DNA from 2 places in the Kosakonia sp. N21 genome. Region 2 is predicted to be linked to the other one. Evidence: predicted binding sites of a transcription regulator. Region 2 holds the regulator's gene; the other holds the start of a gene.
The links. The regulator sigma-54, encoded in region 2, starts transcription at its own class of promoters, with help from an activator protein. The targets are predictions, from matches to a motif close to GTTGGCACANNTTTCGCTNT.
Positions count from the first base shown of each region.

Region 1 (7,509 bases), on a different contig from region 2:
CGCAACCCACAGCCCGAGCAGCAGGATCGGCTCCACCAGCACGCCAAGCATCGCTTCACGGCTGGCGCCCAGCCCGGTAAACGGACTGCCGGTATCCAGCCCGGCGATAGCGAAAAAGAAGCGGGCAATGGCGAAGAGGTAAATCAACGTGATCAAATCCCCCAGCGCCGGCAGCGGAGACGCAATCGTCACCACCGGCAGCGCCGTGGCGATGGTCAGCATGACGCCGGTCATCACAAACGGCGTCAGGCGAAACACCCAGCCGGAGGCGGCCGGGGCGATGCTCTGCCGACCGAGTAATTTGAACAGGTCGCGGTACTCTTGCAGTACCCCCGGTCCGCGGCGGTTGTGCAACCGTGCGCGCGCCACACGACTGATGCCGGAAAGCAGCGGCGCAAACGCAAACAGCACCAGCGCCTGCAGTAAAGCAAACAGAAAACTCATCATCAGGCTCCTCGCGAAATCACCACCACCACCAGCACCGCCAGCTCGATCAGCGCCAGACGACGGAACAGCAGCGGCGCGGCATCGGCACGCCAGCCAGGAATGGGCAGCGTCGGCTCCAGCCATTTACGCAACTTCAGCACCGGGGCAAACGCCGCTTTAACCGGCATAGCAAAACCGTGCGCCGTCACCACCATCGACGCTTCGTGATCGTAACCGCAGACCCATGCCGTTCCCCGGCTGCGCGCTGGCAGGCGATCGCCTTTGAACACCATCAGCAGCAGCAGCGGCAATAACGGTGTGGCGATCAACAGCAGCGCTATCATCGGCGGCGACACCAGCGTATTCGCGGTTTGCAGCGGTAAAGGCACCGCCGCGAACAGGCGCGGCAACAGCCAGGGCGCAGCAACACCGCCCGCCACGCAGCACAACGCCAGGGCAGCGACACAGGTCGTCATCAGCCACGGAACAGGGTGCGGGTTTTCCGCTTGTGGCGTACGCGGCGCGCCAAGGAAGGTCACACCGTAGACTTTCGCCATACACATCACCGCCAGCGCGCCGGTGATCGCCAGACCGACGGCCAGCAGCGGCCCGAGCAGTTGCAGGGAAAACGCGCCGCTGGCGCTTAAACGGAAGAAGGATTGATAAATCACCCACTCACCGGCAAAACCGTTGAGCGGCGGCAGTGCCGCCATTGCCATCAGCCCCACCAGCATTGCCAGCGAGATAACCGGCATGCGCTTACCGATGCCGCCCAGTTTTTCAATGTCGCGGTAGCCAGTGCCAAACCACAGCGCGCCCGCGCCCAGGAACAACGTGCTTTTAAACAGGCTGTGGTTGAACAGATGGTACAAACCGCCCGTAAGTCCCAGCGCAATCAGCGCCGGTTGCCGTAACGCCAGGCCGGTGACGCCTGCGCCAAGGCCGAGCAGGATAATGCCGATGTTCTCCAGCGTGTGGTACGCCAGCAGGCGCTGGATGTTGTGCTCCATCAGCGCATACAGCCCACCAACAAAAGCCGTGACCATGCCAAGCACCAGCAGCAGTACGCCCCACCAGAGCGGTGGCTGGCCGCCAAGCAGCGACAGGCTGAGGATGCCGAACAGACCAATTTTCATCACCACGGTGGAAAACAGCGTAGCAGCCGGGGCTGGCGCATTGGCGTGCGCCTGCGGCACCCAGGCGTGCAGTGGAATGATCCCCGCCAGCAGGCCAAAACCTATCACCCCCAGCAGCCAGATATCGCTGCCCGGCGTTTGCGCGCTCAGTTGTAGCAAACTCAGCGTGTGATAGCGTTGCCATAACAACCAGCAGGCTATCGCCAGCAGTACCGTGCCCAGGCGTCCCATGGCGAACCACAGTTTGCCGGACTCACTGCATCCGGTGAGAAACACCGCGCTGAGCGCCATGATCTCCGCCATCACCACCAGCGCGCCGAAATTCGCCGCACTCACTGCGCACAGCGCGGCAGCCATCAGCAAATTGATCAGCAGACCGTTGGCTTTTACCGCATCGTGGCGATGCCACTGGATGTTATAGAGACTGGTGAAACCGCCGCACACACCCAGCGTAATCAGCCAGACCGCACTTAACGGCGTGACCAGCACCTGATACTGGATAAGGGGGATCGTTCCACTGACAGATTGCGCACCCAGCAGCGCCATCCCACCGGCCGCCGCCGCCATCACGCACCCCACCGTGCCGCCAAGCCCGGCAAGCAAGCCGCTGAGCGCTTTTGCGGGTGTAAACAGATACGCCAGCGCCGCCGCGCACACCAGCACCGCGATGGCGTCGCTTAACAAAGAGAGGATCGTCATTTCGCACTCCGGTTTTGCGCCTGAAACAGCGATAAATCGCCGTAGTCAGTGTTAAGGGTAAGTTCGCGTTTGCGTCGACTGGCGCGGGCGAGATCGCGGTTATTCACCAGGTGCAGCGCCTTGGTCGGACACATGCGTACGCAGGCCGGACCTTGCTCATCGAAATGGCAGAGATCGCACTTCACGGCGATAGCCCGCACGCCCGGCACCCAATCCAGCAGCGTGCTGACGCGTGCCGGTGCAGGCGGTGCTGCGGGCGCTTTTGGCGAGTTGACGTTGGCGGGAATATCCAGCGGGCGGCTACCGGAAAACTCGATAGCGCCAAACGGACAGGCAATCGCGCACAGCTTGCAGCTCACACACAGGCTTTCATTAAGCTGCACCGCGCCATCCACCCGGTTAATCGCATTGACCGGGCAAACGCCCGCACAGGGCGCATCTTCGCAGTGGTGGCACTGCTGCGGCGCAGATTCATTTTCGTTACGCATCACACGCAGTCGCGGCATCGCCTGCAACCCCTGCGCGCGGTGCGTCTCGGCGCAGGCGGCTTCGCAGGTATGGCAACCAATACACAGCGAAGCGTCGGCAATTACAAAACGGTTCACCAGCACATCCTCAGGTGATTCACCCTCGTTACGGGCGGTCATTTATGACGAAACGTGTCGCTCAAGGTGTCACTTTCGACACTTGTCGACACCCAAACTCAGGCCAGTGCAGGCGCGTGCGCGTTGCGGGCAATCGCCGTGAGCGTCACCGGCGAGTCCGTCTCCATGGCGGCATAGAGGTTGTTGTAAACGTCGGCGATAGCGTCCAGGTAGTGGTTCAGCACTTTTTCGCGATCGCGGTTGTTGATAACACCATCAATCAGGCCATCGCTGCTGAGCTGCGCCTGAGCAATCACGCGCGGCTCACCGCCGTCTTTACCGGCAATGGCGTACTCAATGGTGTGACCGTTAAATCCCCCGACAAGGGTGACAGAGAGTGTGAAGTGTTCGAACAGCACAAAGCTGAGTTGCTGTTCCGGCGCACAGCCGATGGCATGGTGCAATCGCGCTTTTGACAGGGTAATCCCCTGAACCAGCGTATTGCAGTAATGGCGCCACTCTTCCTGCAAGCGGTGATGCCGCCCGGCAATGAAGTCCGCCTTTTCGCTAATTTCCCAAATCGTCATGTCAGCTTACCCGGTTAATTGAAACAACGGCGGTAAAGCATCATCCATGCCAAATTTTAACTTTATGATTTTTAATGAAATTAAAGCAAAACCTTCGCCATTTCGACGTGTCATTTCGTCATGTTCGACATCGTCACCGTGACTTTAACCACGCTGGCACTCTTATTGCATTAACGCGGCAAAGTCCTAAGGAGGCGTTATGCACGAAATCACATTGTGTCAGCGAGCGCTGGAAGTGATTGAACAACAGGCGCGGGCAAACGGCGCGCGTCGGGTGACCGGCGTGTGGTTAAAAGTCGGCGCATTTTCCTGCGTCGAAACCGAGGCTTTAACGTTTTGTTTTGATCTGGTGTGCCGTGGCAGCCTGGCGGAAGGTTGTACACTGCATATCGAAGAACAACAGGCGGAGTGCTGGTGTGAGTCATGCCAGCAATATGTGACGTTGCTAACCCAGCGCGTGCGCCGCTGTCCACAATGCCACAGCGACCAACTGCACATCGTCGCCGACGACGGAATGCACATTCAGCGACTGGAAATTGAGGAGTAAACAATGTGTACAACATGTGGTTGTCAGGACGGTAACCTTTATATAGAGGGTGACGAACATAACCCGCATTCCGCATTTCGCGGTGCGCCGTTCGCCCCGGCCGATCGTCCGGCGCTGAAAATTACCGGCGTCAAAACCCGCGAATTTAACCCAACCGAGCTGGATAACGGTGACCTGCACTACGGTCATGGCGAAGCCGGCACCCATGCGCCAGGCATGAGCCAGAAACGCATGCTGGAAGTGGAAATCGATGTACTGGATAAAAACAACCGCATCGCCGCCCGCAACCGCGCCCGTTTCGCCGCGCAACAGCAACTGGTGCTGAACCTTGTCTCCAGTCCCGGATCCGGTAAAACCACCCTGCTGACGGAAACCCTCGAACGCCTGAAAACCCGCGTGCCGTGCGCGGTGATCGAAGGGGATCAGCAAACGGTGAACGACGCCGCGCGCATCCGCGCGACCGGCACCCCCGCCATTCAGGTGAACACCGGCAAAGGCTGCCATCTTGATGCGCAAATGATTGCCGACGCCGCGCCGCGTCTGCCGCTCGCCCGGCAGGGCATTCTGTTTATCGAAAACGTCGGCAACCTGGTGTGCCCGGCCAGTTTCGATCTGGGTGAGCGCCATAAAGTGGCGGTACTGTCGGTTACCGAAGGGGAAGACAAGCCGCTGAAATACCCGCATATGTTTGCTGCCGCATCGCTGATGCTGCTGAACAAAGTCGACCTGTTGCCGTACCTCAATTTTGATGTCGACAAATGCATCGCTTACGCCCGCGAAGTCAATCCGGATATTGAAATCATCCTTATTTCCGCCACGCACGGCGAAGGCATGGATCGCTGGATCGACTGGCTGGAGACGCAACGATGTGCATAGGCGTGCCGGGGCAAATTACGGCCATTAACGGCCTGCAAGCTAAAGTGGACGTCTGCGGCATTCAGCGCGATGTGGATCTTACGCTTGTGGGCAGCGAGGATGAAAACGGGCAGCCGCGACTCGGGCAGTGGGTGCTGGTGCATGTGGGTTTCGCCATGAGCATGATTAACGAAGAAGAAGCCCGGGATACGCTGGCGGCGCTGCAAAATATGTTCGAGGTTGAACCGGATGTCGGCGCCCTGCTGTTTGGTGAGGAGAAGTAATGCGATTTGTCGATGAATACCGCGCCCCGGAGCAGGTGATGCAGCTTATCGCCCATCTGCGCGAACGGGCGGCGCATCTCTCTTATACGGCGGCGCGCCCGCTGCGCATTATGGAAGTGTGCGGCGGCCATACCCACGCGATTTTCAAGTTTGGCCTCGACCAGTTACTGCCGGAGAATATCGAATTTATTCACGGTCCAGGCTGCCCGGTTTGCGTCCTGCCAATGGGGCGCATTGATACCTGCGTTGAGATAGCCAGCCACCCGGAAGTGATCTTCTGCACTTTTGGCGACGCTATCCGCGTGCCGGGGAAAAACGGCTCGCTGTTGCAGGCGAAAGCCCGTGGCGCAGATGTACGCATTGTCTACTCGCCGATGGATGCGCTGGCGCTGGCGCAGAACAATCCGCAGCGCAAAGTGGTGTTCTTCGGGCTGGGGTTCGAAACCACCATGCCTGCCACCGCCATTACGCTCCAGCAGGCGAAAGCCCGCAATGTGGACAATTTTTACTTCTTCTGCCAGCACATCACGCTGATCCCCACGCTACGCAGCCTGCTGGAGCAGCCGGATAACGGCATCGACGCGTTCCTTGCCCCCGGCCACGTCAGCATGGTGATCGGCACCGACGCCTATACGTTTATTGCCGATGACTTCCAGCGCCCGTTAGTGGTGGCAGGGTTTGAACCGCTTGACCTGCTGCAAGGCGTGATCATGCTGGTTGAACAGAAAATCGCCGCCGCCAGCCGGGTGGAAAACCAGTACCGCCGGGTGGTGCCGGATGCCGGGAATCACCTGGCTCAGGCCGCCATCGCGGATGTGTTTGCCGTCAATGGCAACAGCGAATGGCGCGGTCTGGGGATCATTGGCGAGTCGGGCGTGCACCTGACGGCGGAGTATCAACGTTTCGATGCCGAAGCGCATTTTCGCCCGGCAGTGCAGCAGGTGTACGACGATCCGCGCGCCCGCTGCGGCGATGTGCTGACCGGCCGATGCAAACCGCATCAGTGCCCGTTGTTTGGCAACACCTGCAACCCACAAAGCGCCTTTGGCGCGCTGATGGTCTCTTCGGAGGGCGCGTGCGCCGCCTGGTATCAATACCGTGCTCAGGAGTGTGAAGCATGAAGGAAGTTCAACTGGCCCACGGTAGCGGCGGTCAGGCGATGCAGCAGTTAATCAGCCAGCTGTTTCTGGAAGCCTTCGCCAACCCGTGGCTGGCGGAGCAGGAAGATCAGGCGCGGCTGGACCTGGCAGCGCTGGCAGCCGGCGGCGACAGACTGGCCTTCTCCACCGACAGCTATGTGATTGACCCGCTGTTTTTCCCCGGCGGCAACATTGGCAAACTGGCGGTCTGCGGCACGGCCAATGATATTGCCGTCAGCGGCGCGACACCGCGCTACCTCTCCTGCGGTTTTATTCTCGAAGAAGGCCTGCCGATGGAGACGCTGAGAAGCGTGGTTGACAGCATGGCGGCCACCGCCCGTAGCGCAGACATCGCGATTGTCACCGGCGACACCAAAGTGGTGCAGCGCGGCGCGGCAGACAAAGTGTTTATCAACACGGCGGGCATTGGCGCTATTCCCACCACGATCCGCTGGGCAGCGCAGTCACTGCAACCGGGTGACGTGTTACTGGCCAGTGGCACGCTGGGGGATCACGGTGCCACCATTCTCAACCTGCGTGAAGGGCTGGGGCTGGATGGCGAACTGATCAGCGACTGTGCGGTGCTGACCCCCTTGATTGCCACCCTGCGCGATATTCCCGGCGTTAAAGCCCTGCGCGATGCCACACGCGGCGGCGTGAACGCGGTCGCGCATGAGTTTGCCGCCTCGTGCGGTTATGGCATTGAACTGAATGAACGGGATTTACCGGTAAAACCGGCGGTGCGCGGCGTGTGCGAACTGCTGGGGCTGGATGCACTCAACTTTGCCAACGAAGGCAAACTGGTGATTGCCGTACAGCGCGAGGCCGCAGAGCAGGCGCTGGCGGCATTGCGCGCCCATCCGTTAGGGCGCGACGCGGCGATGATTGGTGAAGTGGTCGAACGCAAAGGTGTGCGACTGACGGGACTTTACGGCGTAAAACGCCTGCTGGATTTACCCCATGCCGAGCCGCTACCGCGGATCTGCTAATTTATTATTTTGATATTTTTTTACACCTGCGGGTGTGTTCCTGGATTAGCAAAATGTCGTATACACCGATGAGCGATCTCGGGCAACAAGGGTTGTTCGATATCACGCGGATTTTATTACAGCAGCCGGACCTGGCTGCGCTTAGCGAAGCACTGACCCGTCTGACGCGACAGGCGGCGCTGGCGGACAGCGCCGCCATTGTGCTGTGGCATGCCGACAGTCACCGCGCCAGCCGCTACGTGGTGAATGCCGACGACGACAGC
Region 1 is NZ_JBOBHR010000006.1:194,959-202,467, reverse strand. Features, by position in the region: gene ACQ3G7_RS16155 (respiratory chain complex I subunit 1 family protein) at 1-444, opposite strand, end outside; gene hycC (formate hydrogenlyase subunit 3) at 447-2,261, opposite strand; gene ACQ3G7_RS16145 (4Fe-4S dicluster domain-containing protein) at 2,258-2,866, opposite strand; gene hycA (formate hydrogenlyase regulator HycA) at 2,965-3,432, opposite strand; gene hypA (hydrogenase maturation nickel metallochaperone HypA) at 3,632-3,979, shown strand; gene hypB (hydrogenase nickel incorporation protein HypB) at 3,983-4,855, shown strand; gene ACQ3G7_RS16125 (HypC/HybG/HupF family hydrogenase formation chaperone) at 4,846-5,118, shown strand; gene hypD (hydrogenase formation protein HypD) at 5,118-6,239, shown strand; gene hypE (hydrogenase expression/formation protein HypE) at 6,236-7,246, shown strand; gene flhA (formate hydrogenlyase transcriptional activator FlhA) at 7,300-7,509, shown strand, end outside.
Region 1: the regulator sigma-54 is predicted to act here: its motif matches at 3,585-3,604, upstream of hypA (hydrogenase maturation nickel metallochaperone HypA).

Region 2 (7,509 bases):
ACATGCCGCTTCCAGCACTGCATGTGCTGCTGGTGGAAGACATTGAGCTGAACGTGATTGTTGCCCGCTCGGTGCTGGAAAAACTGGGCAGCAGCGTGGACGTGGCGATGACGGGTACGGCTGCGCTGGAGATGTTCACGCCGGGCGAATACGACCTGGTGTTGCTGGATATCCAGTTGCCGGATATGACCGGTCTGGATATTTCCCGGGCGCTGACCAGCCGGTATCCCCGCGAAGAGTTACCACCATTGGTGGCGTTAACCGCCAACGTGCTGAAAGACAAACGGGAATATCTCGATGCTGGCATGGATGATGTGCTGAGCAAACCGCTGGCGGTCCCGGCATTAACTGCCATGATTAAAAAGTTCTGGGATGCCGGTGATGACGAGGAGGAGCAAGTGACGACCACGGATAACAGTAAAGCGCAAACGCTGCTTGATATCGCCATGCTTGAGCAATATATCGAGCTGGTCGGGCCGAAATTGATCACTGACGGGCTGGCGGTGTTCGAGAAAATGATGCCGGGCTACCTGAGTGTGCTGGAGTCGAATCTGACTGCGCGCGATCAGAAAGGGATCGTCGACGAAGGGCACAAAATCAAGGGCGCGGCGGGCTCTGTTGGGTTGCGCCATTTGCAGCAACTGGGTCAGCAGATCCAGTCGCCGGATCTTCCGGCCTGGTCAGACAATGTCGGTGACTGGGTGGAAGAGATGAAGCAAGAGTGGCGTAACGATGTTGCGGTATTGAAAGCCTGGGTTGCGGACGCTGGAAAAAAATGACCCCGGATTAACCGGGGTGCGCGAATACTGCGCCAACACCAGGGAAACCGTGGCTGCGCCGTAATTTTTAGATTTTTTTGCAAGGGCGTAGTCAGAAAAAATTCGACTGCACGCACATAAGATAGCAAATCTTAAATGACTTGTTACATCAATCAGTGAAATGTGTGAAGCACGGCGCTCTTATCAAAATTTTTAATTATCGACAGTACGTTGCGTAAGGGATGAGCAAAATGAAAAAAGTGGGCGTTATTCTCAGCGGCGCAGGCGTTTATGATGGGTCAGAAATTCATGAGGCTGTCATTACCCTGCTGGCCATCGCACGCAATGGCGCACAGGCTGTCTGTTTTGCGCCTGATAAAAGCCAGAGCGATGTTATCAATCACCTTACCGGCGAAACGCTGGCCGGTAGCCGTAATGTACTGATTGAATCCGCCCGTATTGCGCGCGGCGCGATCCAAAATCTGGCCCAGGCATCAACAAACGATCTGGATGCGCTGATTGTTCCGGGCGGTTTTGGCGCGGCCAAAAATCTGAGTAATTTTGCCAGTCAGGGCAGCGAATGCGTGGTCGACAGCGCGTTAAAACACCTGGTGCTTGAGATGCACCAAGCGGGGAAACCACTGGGCTTTATGTGTATCGCCCCTGCGATGCTGCCGAAGATTTTTGACTTTCCGCTACGTCTAACCATCGGGACAGACATCGATACCGCCGAGGTGCTGGAAGAGATGGGGGCGGAACACGTTCCCTGCCCGGTGGATGACATTGTTGTCGACGAAGAGAACAAAGTGGTGACCACGCCTGCTTATATGCTGGCGGAAGATATCGCCCAGGCGGCGACAGGCATCGAAAAACTGGTGGCGCGGGTGCTGGTGCTGACCGAATGAAGACGGTGTTTCGCGGCCCGCTGAAAACTATCCTGAAGCGACTTTTCCTGCGGTTTTTACTGGTGCTGGCTATTTTCTGGGGCGGCAGCATTGTGCTGTTCAGCTTCCTGCCGGTGCCCTTCTCTGCGGTGATGGTGGAGCGCCAACTGGGTGCATGGTTTACCGGCGACTTCGGCTACGTGGCGCATTCTGACTGGGTCAGTATGGATGAGATTTCTCCATCGATGGCGCTGGCGGTGATTGCGGCAGAAGATCAGCGTTTTCCCGATCACTGGGGACTGGATCTTCCCGCGATCCAAAAAGCGCTTTCCCATAATGAGCGCCATGAAAACCGTATCCGCGGCGCATCGACGATTTCACAGCAAACGGTAAAAAACCTGCTGCTCTGGGATGGGAAGAGCTGGGTGCGTAAAGGGCTGGAAGCGGGACTGACGCTAGGCATGGAAACCGTCTGGAGCAAACGACGGATCCTCACTGTTTATCTGAATATCGCGGAATTTGGCGAGGGCGTTTTTGGTGTGGAAGAGGCGGCGCAGCGCTATTTTCATAAACCCGCCAGTCGGTTGTCGATGTCTGAAGCGGCGCTACTGGCTGCGGTGTTACCTAACCCCATTCGCTTTAATGCAGGCGCGCCGTCAGGCTATGTTCGTAGCCGGCAGGCGTGGATCATGCGGCAGATGCGCCAGTTGGGTGGTGAAGAGTTCTTGCAGCGTAACAAGCTGCATTAATTAGTCTTCGTCAAAGCCCGCATTAAACAGGGCAATCACTGCCGCCAGCGCTTCAGCTTCCTGGGGACCGCTTGCCACAATCTCTATTTGCCGCCCCTTCGCGGAGTCCAGCATCAGCAACGCAATAACGCTGCTGGCTTCCGCCTCGGTGCCTTCATCGTTGCGCAACAGTACTTCTGCATCGAAGCCCTGCACCAGTTCAAACAGTTTCATCGCCGGGCGCGCGTGCATGCCCAGCTTATTGGTGATTTCAACAGTTTGTTTTACGGTCATGTTTTGCGTTTTTCCAGCGTACGGTGACGGGATTGAACGTTTTTACCGCGCGAGCGGAAATAATCCGCAAGCTGTTCGGCGACATAAACAGAGCGGTGTTTACCACCGGTACAACCGATAGCCACGGTCAGGTAGCTGCGGTTGTTGGTTTCCAGCATCGGCAGCCACAACTCAAGGTAGCTGCGTGTCTGGTAGATAAAGTTGTGGACTTCGGTATGCCGGTCAAGAAACGCGGCGACAGGTTTGTCGAGACCGGTCATCGGGCGCAGCTTGGGATCCCAGTGCGGGTTAGGCAGAAAACGCACGTCAAACACGTAGTCCGCATCAATGGGGATGCCATGCTTAAAGCCGAAGGATTCAAACACCATCGTCAGCTCGCGCTCACGTTTACCCAGCAGGCGCGTGCGCAGCATTTCTGCCAGCTCATGCACCGACATCTCTGAAGTATCAACAATCAGATCCGCACGGGAACGCAGCGGCTCCAGCAGGTTACTCTCTTCGTCGATGGCGCTTTCCAGCGACAGATTTTTACTGGAAAGAGGGTGCAGACGACGGGTATCGCTGTAACGACGGATCAGCGTGTTGCGATCGGCATCCAGAAACAGTAACTGAGGGGAGAAAGAGTCCGGCAGGCTGCTCATCGCCTGCTCAAAGATTTCCGGGGATTCCGGCATATTGCGCACATCAATACTGACGGCTGCGGAAGTCTGACGGTCGGCAAGCGTGCGCGCCAAATCCGGTAATAACACGACCGGCAGGTTATCGACGCAATAAAAACCCATGTCTTCCAGGGCGCGTAACGCCACTGATTTGCCTGAACCCGAACGACCACTGACGATCATCAGGACCATGAACCATTTCTCCTCAGGACGACTGATAAAAAGGCGGCCTTTCCGTTACGCATCATCACCTTCGCCTTCTGTCTGCGTGATTATCTGATACAGATCTTCATCACTTTGCGCGCTGCGCAGGCGCCGACAAATTGTTTTATCCGCCAGACGTTTAGCGACCAGCGAGAGCGTATGCAAGTGCGTTTTGGTTTGATCTGCCGGCACCAATAGTGCAAACAGCAGATCGACGGGCTGATTATCGATAGCGTCGAAAGCAATGGGCGTTTCGAGTTGTACAAAAACGCCGACGGCGCGAAGCGTGTCTTCTTCGAGCTTACCGTGTGGAATGGCAATACCGTTACCAATACCGGTACTGCCCATTTTTTCACGGGTAAGGATGGCCTCGAAGACGACCTGCGGCGGCAGGCCTAACTGTTTTGCCGCCAGTTCACTGATGATTTCCAGAGCGCGTTTTTTGCTCTGGCAGTGAACGCCGCTACGGGTACATTCCTGGTTAAGGACATTGCTCAGTTGAAGAGCGGAATCGTTATTCATCATAATTTCACCTAAGCGACGCCAATGCAGACACCCTACCGGGTTGCGGTAGGGTGCGACGCACCAGGCGGACGCCCGGACAATTAGTGTTGTTTCAGTTTATCTTTATGTTTCGTTAGTTGCCGCGCCAGTTTATCAATTAAACCGTCGATTGCAGCATACATATCCTGCCCTTCCGCACTGGCATGAAGCTCCCCTCCATTAACATGGAGCGTTGCATCCGAAGTGTGAGTCACTTTCTCCACTTTCAACACAATATAGACCTGATTAATCCTGTCGAAATACTGTTCAAGCTTGGCGAATTTGCTATTTACAAAGTCGCGGAGAGCATCAGTGATCTCGACGTTCTGTCCTGTGATGTTAAGCTGCATAGTGTCTTCCTTATCGGTTTTGGTCAAACCAGTTGTTTGCGCTGGTTGGACGGCGGAATGGATAAAGATTCTCGATACTTCGCAACGGTACGCCGCGCCACCATAATTCCTTGATCGGAAAGCAGTGTCGTCAGCTTACTGTCGCTCAGTGGTTTCGCAGGGTTTTCTGCGGCGATTAACTTCTTCACCAGCGCGCGAATGGCCGTAGACGAGGCTTCGCCGCCGCCCTCGGTGCTTACATGGCTGGAGAAGAAATATTTAAGTTCGAAAATGCCGCGCGGACTGTGCAGGTACTTCTGGGTCGTCACACGTGAAATGGTGGACTCGTGCATTTCGACGGCCTGCGCGATATCCGCAAGGACCATCGGTTTCATAAACTCTTCGCCCTGCTCAAAGAACGCTTGCTGCTGTTCAACAATACAGCGGCTAACGCGGAGCAGGGTATCGTTACGGCTTTCCAGACTTTTGATCAGCCATTTCGCATCCTGCAGGTTGCTGCGGATAAACTGGCTGTCGGCATCGTTACGCGCTCCGGCGCACATGGAGGCGTAGTGCTGGTTGATTTGTAAACGCGGAATACTGTCAGAGTTCAGCTCTACCGCCCAACGGCCGTTGTGCTTACGCACTAACACGTCCGGGATCACGTATTCCGGTTCGCCGGTCTGAATAGACTGGCCAGGGCGCGGATCCAGCGATTGAATCAGGTTAACCGCTTCTTTCAGCACGTCTTCTTTCAGGCGCGTCATGCGCATCAGCGTGCGGAAGTCATGATTAGCCAGCAGATCAAGGTGATCGCTAATGATCAATCGCGCTTCTTCACACCACGGCGTCTCTTTCGAAAACTGCGAAAGCTGGATCAGCAAGCAGTCGCGCAGATCCCGCGCGGCTACGCCAACCGGATCGAAACGCTGGATGCGTTTAAGCACGGCTTCGACTTCGTCCAGACCCACGTCTTCATTGCCCATGCTTTCGAGGATATCTTCCAGCGATACGGTCAGATAGCCCGTGTCGTCAACAGCATCCACAATGGAGGTTGCAATCGCGCGGTCGGTATCGGAAAACGGCGTCAGTTCCACCTGCCACATCAGGTAGTCCTGCAGCGACTGGGTGGTTTCACCTTGATAAATGGGCAGTTCGTCATCAAGGTAATCATTGCTGCTGCCGGAGGGGGTTCCTGCGGTATAGATCTCGTCCCAGCTTGCATCCAGCGGCAGTTCGTCGGGCATCTCTTTTTGTTCAAGCGCGTCGACGGTATCCAGGCCTTCATTATCCTGGTCTTGTTGGGCATCCACTTCTTCGTGAAGATCGGTTTGCTCCAGCAATGGATTACTCTCCAGCGCCTGCTGAAGTTCCTGCTGAAGTTCCAACGTGGACAACTGCAACAGACGAATTGCCTGCTGCAGTTGTGGCGTCATGGCTAGCTGTTGGCTAAGCCTTAGTTGCAAACCTTGCTTCATATTCAGAGCAGTACTCTCCGACAAAAAACGTCAATAATCTCTACCCTATCAGAGTCTGAAGTCTTCCCCAAGATATACGCGCTTAACGTGTTCGTCTTCAAGGATTTGCTGCGGTGTACCGTGCGCAATTAAATGCCCCTGGCTGACGATATAAGCACGTTCGCACACCGCCAGTGTTTCGCGGACATTATGGTCGGTAATCAGCACGCCCAGCCCGCTGTCGCGCAGGTGTTCGATGATACGTTTAATATCAATGACCGAAATGGGGTCAACACCGGCAAACGGTTCATCCAGCAGAATAAATTTCGGGTTAGCCGCCAGCGCGCGGGCAATTTCCACACGACGACGTTCACCGCCGGACAGCGCTTGCCCCATACTGTCTCGCAGATGCTCAATATGGAACTCTTCCATCAACTCTTTAGCGCGATCATCACGCTGTTCAGCCGTCAGGTCATCACGAATTTGCAGCACTGCCATCAGGTTGTCATACACGCTCAGGCGACGAAAAATAGAGGCTTCCTGCGGCAAATAGCCAATGCCGCGACGCGCGCGCGCATGCAGCGGCAGCAAGCTGATATCTTCGTCATCAATAATGATGTTGCCTGCATCGCGCGGCACAATGCCCACCACCATGTAGAAAGTGGTGGTTTTCCCTGCACCGTTAGGGCCGAGAAGGCCGACGATTTCGCCAGAGTTTACCGTCAGACTGACGTCTTCAACAACGCGGCGGCCTTTATAGGCTTTGGCGAGGTTCTTTGCAGTTAATGTTGCCATAACGAATTAGTTACTCTTTTTTTGCGCCGGAGCCGGGGTTTTGCTGTTGCTCTTGTCCTGCAACTGCGATGGCACCAGCACGGTGGTCACGCGTTTACCTTTGTCGCTGAATGCCTGCATTTTCTGCTCTTTCACCAGGTAGGTGATTTTGTCACCCTTGATATTGCTGTCCAGCTGTTCAAGGTAGGCATTGCCGGTCAGCACAACGAAGTCGTTCGCCAGTTCGTAATGCATCTGCGATGCGTGGCCTTTCACCGGTTTGCCGTTATCCTGCATTTGGTAGAAGGTGGCCGGATTACCGTAACCGTCGATGATCTCTTTCCCTTGCTCACCGCCCGGACGCGTGACAACGACTTTGTCGGCATTAATTTTGATGGTGCCTTGTGTGACCACCACGTTGCCTGTGAAAGTCACAATATTGCCCTGCATATCTAATGATTGCTGGTCTGAATCGATGTGAATGGGCTGTTCAGTATCACCGGTGACGGCAAGCGCCGGAAGCGCAGCGGCTAAAAGTGTACTGGCCAGGATAAGATTAAGGCTGAGTTTGTTTGTTTTGAATTTCATAGAAGCTTCTAACCTTTTCAATCAGCTCGGCGTTTTTGCTGCGTAAATTGCCGCGCATTTTCAGGCCGGTGGAATTAAATGTTGTACCGTACAACGTGACCTGATCATCGGAGGTAACATCCTGCGTCACCAGGTTGATCTGGGCGTTATCCGTGGTGATTTTTCGTAACTGGGCATCTGCTGTCAGGGCATTAACCTCAACATGTCCATAAAGATAAAGCATTCTGTCATCGGTCAGCTTCGCTTTATCCGCCTTAATTGACCAGGTCGGAATCTTGTCCTTATCGAAGG
Region 2 is NZ_JBOBHR010000011.1:54,379-61,887, forward strand. Features, by position in the region: gene arcB (aerobic respiration two-component sensor histidine kinase ArcB) at 1-779, shown strand, start outside; gene elbB (isoprenoid biosynthesis glyoxalase ElbB) at 1,010-1,663, shown strand; gene mtgA (monofunctional biosynthetic peptidoglycan transglycosylase) at 1,660-2,391, shown strand; gene npr (PTS phosphocarrier protein NPr) at 2,392-2,664, opposite strand; gene rapZ (RNase adapter RapZ) at 2,661-3,515, opposite strand; gene ptsN (PTS IIA-like nitrogen regulatory protein PtsN) at 3,561-4,052, opposite strand; gene hpf (ribosome hibernation promoting factor) at 4,133-4,420, opposite strand; gene rpoN (RNA polymerase factor sigma-54) at 4,444-5,877, opposite strand; gene lptB (LPS export ABC transporter ATP-binding protein) at 5,926-6,651, opposite strand; gene lptA (lipopolysaccharide ABC transporter substrate-binding protein LptA) at 6,658-7,218, opposite strand; gene lptC (LPS export ABC transporter periplasmic protein LptC) at 7,187-7,509, opposite strand, start outside.